One region of the Primorskyibacter flagellatus genome, then DNA from elsewhere that is predicted to be linked to it. Evidence: riboswitches for the same ligand, from Rfam matches in the RefSeq annotation. Region 1 holds a riboswitch; each other region holds the start of a gene.
The links. A riboswitch is a leader RNA that binds a small molecule or an ion and turns the genes downstream of it on or off. The one in region 1 is predicted to bind cobalamin.
Positions count from the first base shown of each region.

Region 2: another riboswitch for cobalamin. It lies ahead of ACN0WV_RS06650 (DUF1636 family protein); the one in region 1 lies ahead of ACN0WV_RS12255 (TonB-dependent receptor plug domain-containing protein).
Region 3: another riboswitch for cobalamin. It lies ahead of ACN0WV_RS06720 (DUF4198 domain-containing protein); the one in region 1 lies ahead of ACN0WV_RS12255 (TonB-dependent receptor plug domain-containing protein).

Region 1 is NZ_JBLWVF010000010.1:50,819-54,089, reverse strand. It holds gene rsmH (16S rRNA (cytosine(1402)-N(4))-methyltransferase RsmH) at 1-357, opposite strand, end outside; gene mraZ (division/cell wall cluster transcriptional repressor MraZ) at 361-864, opposite strand; cobalamin riboswitch at 1,535-1,743, shown strand; gene ACN0WV_RS12255 (TonB-dependent receptor plug domain-containing protein) at 1,884-3,271, shown strand, end outside.
Region 2 is NZ_JBLWVF010000004.1:54,119-57,389, reverse strand. It holds gene cobN (cobaltochelatase subunit CobN) at 1-164, opposite strand, end outside; gene cobW (cobalamin biosynthesis protein CobW) at 171-1,229, opposite strand; gene ACN0WV_RS06650 (DUF1636 family protein) at 1,222-1,641, opposite strand; cobalamin riboswitch at 1,736-1,944, opposite strand; gene cobO (cob(I)yrinic acid a,c-diamide adenosyltransferase) at 1,982-2,593, shown strand; gene ACN0WV_RS06640 (cobyric acid synthase) at 2,596-3,271, shown strand, end outside.
Region 3 is NZ_JBLWVF010000004.1:68,734-72,004, forward strand. It holds gene cobA (uroporphyrinogen-III C-methyltransferase) at 1-166, shown strand, start outside; gene cobF (precorrin-6A synthase (deacetylating)) at 163-918, shown strand; cobalamin riboswitch at 985-1,184, shown strand; gene ACN0WV_RS06720 (DUF4198 domain-containing protein) at 1,332-2,117, shown strand; gene cbiM (cobalt transporter CbiM) at 2,125-2,736, shown strand; gene ACN0WV_RS06730 (cobalt ABC transporter permease) at 2,733-3,271, shown strand, end outside.

The DNA.
Region 1 (3,271 bases):
GTCGCGCATGAAGGAAAAGCCACGCTCGGCCAGATCCAGCTGCATCGAGGACACGCCCAGATCCAGCACCACGCCGTCGACGCCCTCGGCATGTTTATCCATATCGGCGAAATTCGCCTCGACCAGCCGCAGCTTGTCGCCATATTCCGCCGCCCAGTCCCCGGCCATGTCAAAAACCATCGGGTCGCGGTCAATGCCGATGACCTGCTCGGCACCAGCCTCCAGCAACCCGCGCGCATAGCCGCCCGCACCGAAGGTGCCGTCAATCCAGATGCCTTCTACAGGCGAAACCGCCCGCAGAAGCGGGCGTAGCAAGACCGGGATATGCGGGGCAGAAGGCGGGGCGGCGGGTGGCATCTCTTACGCGCCTCCTTCATCTTCCAGGAAACTCAGCGGATCGAAATCCTCGGGCAGCTCGTCCAGGAATTCTTCGGTCTTGGCCAGTTCTTCCCGCTCAAAGGTTTCGGGATTCCAGATCTGGAACGTATCGCCCGCGCCAATGAAAAACGCCTGCCCGTCAAGGCCGATCTTCTGGCGCAGCTTGGCAGGCAGGACCAGACGCCCGGTCTCGTCGACATTGGTGGGATGGGACTGGCCTTGGAAAAGCTGTTGCAGAATCCGGCGTTGCCGCGATCCGCGCGGCTTTGCGTCGATCTTGCTGTCCACCTCTTCGATGGCCTCGATCGTGTAGCATTCCAGAAATTTGCGGCGATGGTCGCCATAGACAATCACAAGCTCGGGGTTCAGCCCTTCGGTCCAGTTCGGATCGCACTCTTCCAGTACACGACGAAAAGAGGCCGGGATGGATACCCTGCCTTTCGCATCTACCTTGAGTTGGCTTTCGCCTCTGAACCTGCGACCCACTGCCCTGCCGCTTCCTTCGATTGCCCCACCCGGTTTTCCCGGTCCCTAAACGCGAAAGGGCGGGCTGATCTGCTGCCACTGATCAACCCGCCACCCTCGTCCCGCTTTGTGCGGATATGTCCAGCTACACGCGCCATCTGGGGGGATGTCTGCTCGCTCGCGCGCCGGATCTTTGGTCACGATGAAAGGCGGAGCCTGTATGAAACCTGCCGTTCTTGTTTTTGTTGGGAGAATGTTTCGGGGTTCTTTGTGTGCCCCTTCGTCCCGTCCCTCATCGTGTTTACAGGGATACTATGGGAATTGATGGCGATCAATAGGAATTTATGGTCCTGAGCCACTGCATCTAGTTTTCCACACCCCTACAAAACAACATATCGTTGCCATCCTGCAAAACTGGACGCGATTTGTAGCGGATGGATAGAAACTACACACCAGATATAGCGCCCAAACCGCGCCGCGTTTTTCCCATGAGTTTGTCGATTTTTTCTCGACTGGTGACCGCTTTCACACAGCACTGGCCAAGCCATCGCCACGAATCGTGGTTGCATCTGTCGCTTTTGCGCGGAATCCCCCTGTTGGCGGTATGAATTCCCATCCGTCCCATGCAATCCCGTCTGACAGCCTTCTTTCGCCCTTATAATTCCACTCTTGCCTTGAAAATGCCTGCGCAGTAGAGCGTTCGTATCTCGGTTCGGGCTGTCAAACGTCCGACGAAGAGGGAACGCGGTGCGGGGCATGCCCTTATTCCGCGGCTGCCCCCGCAACTGTGAGCGGCGAGCGCGGTCGGATGATGTCACTGTGGTGTGCGCGCACCCACGGGAAGGCCCGACCAAGCGACGACCCGCAAGCCAGGAGACCTGCCGGGAAGATCACCCTATTCGGGCGCGGGGGGCGCCGGGATAACGGTTCTCCGTTGCGGTGACAGACCTTCACCGTTCGCGGATGGGCACCCCTTTCCCGAGCCAGACATAAAGCGCCGGTGCCCGGATTGCGCCGCTTCGATCTGGAAAGGATCGTCCATGAAACAAACCCTCGCCCCGGCCTCCCTGCTGGCGATCGGCCTCGCCCTGCCCGCAATGGCGCAGGAATACACCATCCTCGACACGATCACCGTTTATGCCAACCAGTCCAGCCTGCCGCTGTCGCGCACAGGCGCTTCCGTGGATGTCATCGACAAGGATGATATTGCCGACACGCCCAGCGCGTCGCTGTCTTCGATCATCTCCGGCACGGCAGGCGTCACCTTCACCCAGCCCGACGGCCCCGGTGGTCTGTCATATAGCGGTGCAAACTACGTCCGCCTGCGCGGGCTTGACCAAAAATACGCCCCGGTGCTGCTGAACGGCATCGACATTTCCGACCCATCCGCCACCCAGACCAGCTTTGACTGGAAGAATACGCTGCTCGGCGGCATCAGCCGGGTCGAGGTCGTCAGAGGCGCGCAATCGGCCTTATACGGGTCCGAGGCCGTGGCAGGCGTCATCGCCATCACCGCCGCCCAAGCCCCCGAAGAACCGGGCCGCGAAGGCTCTGTCGCGATCGAAGCCGGGTCTTACGGAACCGCGCGCGGCACGCTGAGCTACGGTATCGCGACCGACAATGCCGGGTTCGCGGTCACCGCCTCGCGGGTGCGCACCGACGGCATCAGCGCCTACTCCAATGACGATGAGGAGGACGGCTTTGCCGGCGGCCAATACACGTTCGACGCCTATTACCGCGTCACGCCGGATGTGAAACTCGGCCTGACTGGCTTCGCCTTCGATTCCGAGTTTGACTACGACCCCGGTGCCAGCACCGGCGACACGCAACAACGGGGCCTGCGCGCCTATGTCGAGGCCGATACCGGTGCCGTGCATCACGAATTCGACATGTCCCGCTTTACCGTGGATCGCGACACGCCGCTGTCCTTCACTCAGGCTTATGAAGGCGAACGCGACAAGGTCGGCTATAACGGAACCTGGACCGCGACCGACGCCCTGACCGTGTCCTTCGGGGCCGACTGGACCCGCGAAACTGCCGAAAGCTTCACCGATGACGAGGTTGTGGTGCGCGGCCTCTTTGGCGAGGTTCAATACGCGGCGACGCCCGATCTTGATCTGGCCCTGTCCGTTCGCCATGACGACAACCTGCAATTCGGCGGTTTCACCACCGGACGTGCCGCATTGAACTGGCGGCTGCGCGATGACCTTACCATCCGCTCGACGCTGGCCAACGGCTTCCGCGCCCCGTCCCTGAACGAACTGTTCGGCGGCTTCGGCGCGAACCCGAACCTTGACCCGGAGAAAAGCCGCAGCTTCGATCTGGGGCTGGAAAAGACCTTTGCAAACGGCGCAGAGGTGACGGCGACGCTGTTCTATACCGAGATCGACGATCTCATCCAGTACACCACTGCCTATAATCAGGTTGA
Region 2 (3,271 bases), on a different contig from region 1:
GGCAGACGCCCCTCGGCCCCGCCACCCCGGTGCCAGCCTTCCGCGAAGGCCCCGAGGTCGGAATCAGACAGCGACAACACTACCAGATCCGCGGCATCCTGCCCCAGATCGGTTGGTGTCTCGGTCTCTTCAAGCCCGTGACTTTCGCGAAAGACGACATGCATCGCCAGTTACTCTGCCGCGCGGTCCGAGGCCACACCAAGGGCGGCGCGGATCACGTCGGTATTGATGTCGTCATGCTCGGCAATCACCACCAGCCTGCCTTGCCGCGCCTCGTCATCGCGCCACGGGCGGTCATACTGGTGGCGCACGCGCGCGCCCACCGCCTGCACCAGAAGGCGCATCGGTTTGCCCGTCACCGCAGCATACCCCTTGATGCGGAGGATGTTGTGATCGCGCGCCAGTGCCTCGATCGAGGCGACCAGCATGGCGGGGTCGGCCTGATCAGGAATGTCCACGACGATGGATTCAAAATCGTCATGTTCATGATCGTCGTGGTCGTCGTGATGGCTGGGCCGGGCCTCCATGTCATCCTCTGCAGCAGCCTCAAGCCCCAGAATGATACGGGCATCAATCGCGCCCTCGGCAACCTCGACCACCGGCAAGGGGCGCGGCACCTCGGCCTCGATCAGCGCCTTGGCCTTGGCGACGCCTTCGGGACCGGCCAGATCGGGCTTGGTCAGCAGGATGATGTCGGCGCAGGCGATCTGATCTTCGAACACCTCCGACAAGGGTGTTTCGTGGTCAATGCTGTCGTCGGCCGCACGTTGCGCATCAACCGCCGCCACGTTGGGCGCGAACCGGCCTGCCGCGACCGCCTCGGCATCGGCAAGGGCAATCACCCCGTCCACGGTGATTTTCGACCGGATATCGGGCCAATCGAACGCCTTGAGCAGCGGCTTTGGCAGCGCCAGCCCCGACGTTTCGATCAGGATGTGATCGGGGCGCGGCTCCAGCGCCATCAGCGCCTCTATCGTGGGGATGAAATCATCAGCCACGGTGCAGCAGATACAGCCATTGGCCAGTTCAAGGATATTCTCGGCCGGGCAATCGGGGATCGCACAGCTTTTCAGGATTTCGCCGTCGACGCCAACATCGCCGAATTCGTTGACGATCACGGCCAGACGCTTGCCGCCGGGGTTCTGCATCAGGCCCCGGATCAGGGTGGTCTTGCCAGAGCCGAGAAACCCGGTGATCACGGTGACAGGAAGTTTCGCAAGATCAGTCATTCAGGGCCTCCTGAGGCTGGGTCATTGGGGGGATACGAGCCACGCAATTGCGCTTGAAATGCTCGGGACGCTCGCGCCAGGGGATCAAGCCGTCAATTGTGGTGTGATAGCGCGCGGCACCGTCCAGGATCATCTGGGCGTGATCGACCTCGTCAACATTGGCGAAGACATAGGTCCATTTGTCATCTCCACCGCGCAGCGCGACGGTGCAGCCGTAATCGCAGTTCTGCAAACATTCGACCGGCGCAATACTGACCCCCGCCGGCATCTCCAGCGCGGTGATCGCATCATAAAGCGCCTCTCCGGGGCGGCGCGCATCCTGCGGCATGTCTTGGCCCCGTCGGCATTTGACGCAGACCAAAAGCTGCGTCGGCGGCCCGTCCCGACTTGTAGGGTTTCGTTTGTCTGTCATGGTCTTCGGTCCCATTTAGAAATGGGACGCGGGTCTGATGGCGAGGCAGCACTGACCAGCAGAGCAATCCCCGACACCGGAACACCCCGTCCGGTCGTGGCAACGTATGTTGGCAGGTCTCCCGGCTCACGGATTTAGGGGCGGTGCCCTGCGGTGGATCTGCCTTCCCAGCCTTTGGCCAGTGGCGGTGATCCACCTTTTTCCGTTCACGGTCGCGGGGGCGGCTGTGCTTAACCGGAAAACCTCCGGGCGCACATTCCCTTTTCACCTGTTTACACAGGCACCAACACAGGTGCAGATGCTCCCAAACCAATTGGATTGTCAAGAACGGGGATGAACAATGACCGACGACATAAATGCGCGCCATACGGATAAAATGCGCAAGATCAAGCAGGCCCGTGACAAGATGATGCAGACCAAGACCGAGGAAAAAGGTCTGCTCATCGTGCATACCGGCGCGGGCAAGGGCAAATCGTCATCGGGGTTCGGAATGATCATGCGCTGCATCGCGCACGGCATGCCCTGCGCTGTGGTCCAGTTCATCAAGGGCGATTGGGTGACCGGTGAAAAGCTGTTCCTGCGCGAACGCTTTGCCGATGAATGCCGCTTTCTCGTCTCGGGCGAAGGGTTCACATGGGAAACACAGGACCGCGAACGCGATATAGCGGCAGCGCAAAACGGCTGGAAGATCGCCAAAGAGCAGATCCTCGACCCTGATATTCGCTTTGTCCTGCTTGATGAAATCAATATCGCCCTGCGGTATGACTATCTGGATATCGACGAGGTCGTCGATTTTCTGCTGCACCAGAAACCGCCCATGACCCATGTTTGCCTGACCGGGCGCAACGCGAAACCCGAACTGATCGAGGCGGCGGACCTTGTTACCGAAATGACGCTGGTCAAGCATCCGTTCCGCGATGGCATCAAGGCGCAAAACGGCGTGGAGATGTAGGCATGGCGCGGGCGCTGATGATTCAGGGCACCGGGTCCAATGTCGGCAAATCCATGCTGGTTGCAGGACTGTGCCGCGCCGCCCGCAATCGCGGGTTGTCGGTGGCCCCGTTCAAACCGCAGAACATGTCGAATAACGCTGCCGTCACATCCGATGGCGGCGAGATCGGTCGCGCGCAGGCGCTTCAGGCACAGGCCTGCGGGCTGCGCGCGCATACCGACATGAACCCGGTCCTGCTGAAGCCGGAAACCGACACGGGCGCGCAAGTCATCGTGCAGGGCCAGCGGCTGACGACCACCAAGGCCCGCGATTATTTCAAAATCAAGTCCACCCTGATGGCTTCGGTTCTGGACAGTTTCGGCCGGCTGGGCCGCGCGCATGATCTGGTGATCGTCGAGGGCGCTGGCAGCCCGGCGGAAATCAATCTGCGCAAGGGCGATATCGCCAATATGGGCTTTGCCGAAGCCGCCGGAGTGCCCGTTATCCTCTGCGGCGATATCGACCGCGGCGGCGTCATCGCACAGATCGTCGGTACGCAAGCGGTGCTGGATCCAACCGATGCCGCCCGTGTATGCGGCTTTATCATCAACAAGTTCCGCGGGGATCCGCGTCTTTTCGACGATGGCTATGCCATGATCGAGGCGCGCACGGGCTGGCGCGGCTTTGGTGTCGCACCGT
Region 3 (3,271 bases), on a different contig from region 1:
TGGCCTGCCGCCCGACACGCCCGCCATTCTGGCCGAGGATGTCAGCCGGCCTGAACAGCACATCACCCGATCGGATGTTACAACTCTGGCCGCACGGCTGTCACAGGAGGTTGGCGACAGCGCGGCGCTGATCCTTTATGGCCCCTTGGCCGAGCCACCGGCATGACCGCCGCATCCTTCGATCTTTGGCTGATCGGCATTGGTACCGGCAGCCCGGCGCATGTCACCGGCGAGGGAATGCAGGCCCTGCGCGATGCGGCAGTGGTGCTGGTGCCTGACAAGGGCGCGGGCAAGGGCGACCTGGCGGCGTTGCGATACCACATCCTGAAAGCCAGCGGCACGCAGGCGCGGGTTGTCACCTTTGACTACCCGGTGCGCGACCCCGCCTTGCCTTATCGCGAAAGAGTCGCGCGTTGGCATGACGAGATCGCCCGCCGCTGGCAGAGCGCGCTGGCCGGGGCAGGGCAGAACGGGCCGGTGGCGCTGCTGGTCTGGGGCGATCCTTCGCTATACGACAGCACGCTGCGCATTGCCCGGCGGCTGACCCCCGTGCCGCGCCTGCGGGTGGTGCCGGGTATCACCGCCATTCAGGCCCTGACGGCAGCGCATGCGCTGACGCTGAACACGCTCAACGGGCCGGTAACGATCACAACAGGGCGGCGGCTGCGCGATCATGGCTGGCCCGAGGACGCAGAGACGTTGGTCGTGATGCTGGATGGCGATTGCACCTTTCAGACCCTGCCTCCCGATACGCGTATCTGGTGGGGGGCCTTTCTGGGAATGCCGGAACAGATACTGGAGCATGGCCGGATCGGCGATGTCGCGCAACGGATTATCCGAATCCGAGCAGAGACGCGGGCGCGGCATGGCTGGATCATGGACACCTATCTGTTGCGCGCGCAAACCGCCGAGTCTTAGGGCCGTTGCACAGAACTGGTGGCCTGCGGCACGTATTATGGATTGACGCCAGGCATCCTGGTCTGTCAATTAAGCGCCATGACCGGTCCCGTTGCTTTTCGGGCGAAAGAGGGAATGTAGTGCGGTGCCGTTTCGCGCCAAGTCTACAGCTGCCCCCGCAACTGTCAGCGGCGAGCAGGGCCAATATGCCACTGGAGCAATCCGGGAAGGCTGGCCCAACGCATTGACCCGCAAGCCAGGAGACCTGCCGGACATGTGCCCCATGGTAAACGGGGCGCATCCACCGGACGCCGGGGTGTGCGTTTGGCCGTGGCATCCGCGCGCCGATCTCTGGTGCACCGTCCCGGTCTGATCTTTCCCCGCCGTTCACATGAAAAAGGTGCCGGGTGTGGCACCATAAACGGGACGGATTGATGAAGAAGACCCTTATTGCCAGCGCTGTTGCGCTGACCCTGCCTGCGATGGCCTCGGGACATTTCCTGCTGGAATATACCACAGACACGATGATCGAACGCCCCGGCGATGTGCCGGTAAAGCTGATCTTCTGGCATCCCATGGACAACGGTCATGTGATGGACCTGGATCTGCCACAAGACTTCTACATGATCCATAATGGCGAAAAGACTGACCTGAAGGACACGCTGGAGCCCGTACAATTCACCGGCGGCGAAAACAGCGGTGCCGCCTTCAAGGGAAGCGTGCCGGTCAAACGCTCGGGCGATTACATTCTGGTCACGGTGCCGGTCCCTTATTACGAGGAATCCGAGGATATCTATATCCAGCAGATCACCAAGGCGTTCCTGAACCGCAGCGAATTGCCAACCGACTGGATGAACCCGGTCGGCTTGCCCACGGAAATCGTGCCGCTCAACAAGCCTTACAACATCTTGGCCGGGTCGAGCTTTACCGGGCAGGTCCTGGCCGAGGGCCAGCCGGTTGCCGGTGCCGAGATCGAAATCGAATACATGGCGGCCGAGCCCGACATGGAAAATGCTGCGTCAAGCGCGCCGGTCGTGGGCGCGCTGCCGGGTGGAACCATTGTCGCCGTTTCCGATACCAACGGATATTTCACTTTCGGAGTCCCCAAGGCCGGATATTGGGGCTTTGCCGCGCTCGGCTCTGGCCCTGCGACCGAGCATGAAGGCAAGGAACTGAGCCAGGACGCGGTGATCTGGATCCGCGCCTGGGACATGGAGTGATCCGGCCATGCACATCGTAGATGGCGCGCTGTCCAATCCGGTGGTGATCGCCGGGGCGGTTGCGGCAGTGGGCGGCATCGCGCTTGGCCTGCGCAGCCTGACATTGGAACGCATCCCCGCTGCGGGGGTGCTGTCGGCCAGCTTCTTTGTCGCCTCGCTGATCCATGTGCCCATCGGGCCATCCTCGGTACATCTGATTCTGAACGGTCTGGCCGGGCTTTTGCTTGGCTTCGCCGCTTTTCCGGCGCTGTTTGTCGGCCTGTTGTTGCAGGCGGTGTTCTTCGGCTTTGGCGGGTTGACGGTGCTTGGGGTCAATACGGTGAATATCGCGCTGCCCGCCGTGCTGGCCTGGATGGTGTTCGGGCGGCTGATCGGGCGCGGCTCGCCGGTTCAGGGTGCCATCTGGGGCGGTGTTGGCGGGGCCTTTGCCATTGCCGCAACGACGGGGATGGTGGCCGTTTCTCTGGCCATGTCGGGCGATGAATTCCTGCCCGCCGCGAAACTGGTCTTCTTTGCCCATGTTCCGGTCATGGCCATCGAGGCCGTGCTGACTGGCTTTGCCATATTGCTTGCCCGCAAGGTCAAACCCGAGCTGTTCGTCAAAGGACTCCCCGCATGAAACATCTGATCCTTGCTCTGATGCTGATCGTGGCCCCCCTGCCTGCGCTGGCACATAAGGTCATCGCGGGGGTGTTCCCCGCCGGTGAAGCCATCGAAGGCGAAATCGGGTTTTCAAACGGTGACATGGCCACAAATGCAGAGGTCGTCGTGACCGGTCCGGATGGTGCCGAACTGGGCCGTGCGATCACCGATGGGGACGGGTTCTTTATCTTCGTCCCCTCTTTGCCCGTGGCGCATATGTTCAGCGTCAATCTGGGGGCAGGCCATGTCGCCGAGGTAACGATGCCTGCCGATCAGGTGGCCGAGATTCTTGGCGAAGCGGCACCGGAAAGCGCGAGTTCCGCCATGGCCGAAATACCTCAAGCGACCGCGACGGGCGGCGTCACAGTCGCGACGCTGACCGGAACAGAGCGGCAGGCCATCGCCGAGGCGGTGCGCGACGAAATCCGCCCCCTCCGCCGTGAGATCGCGGCCTATAAGGAGCATAACGGCTTTCAGACCATCCTTGGCGGCATCGGCTATATCGTGGGGCT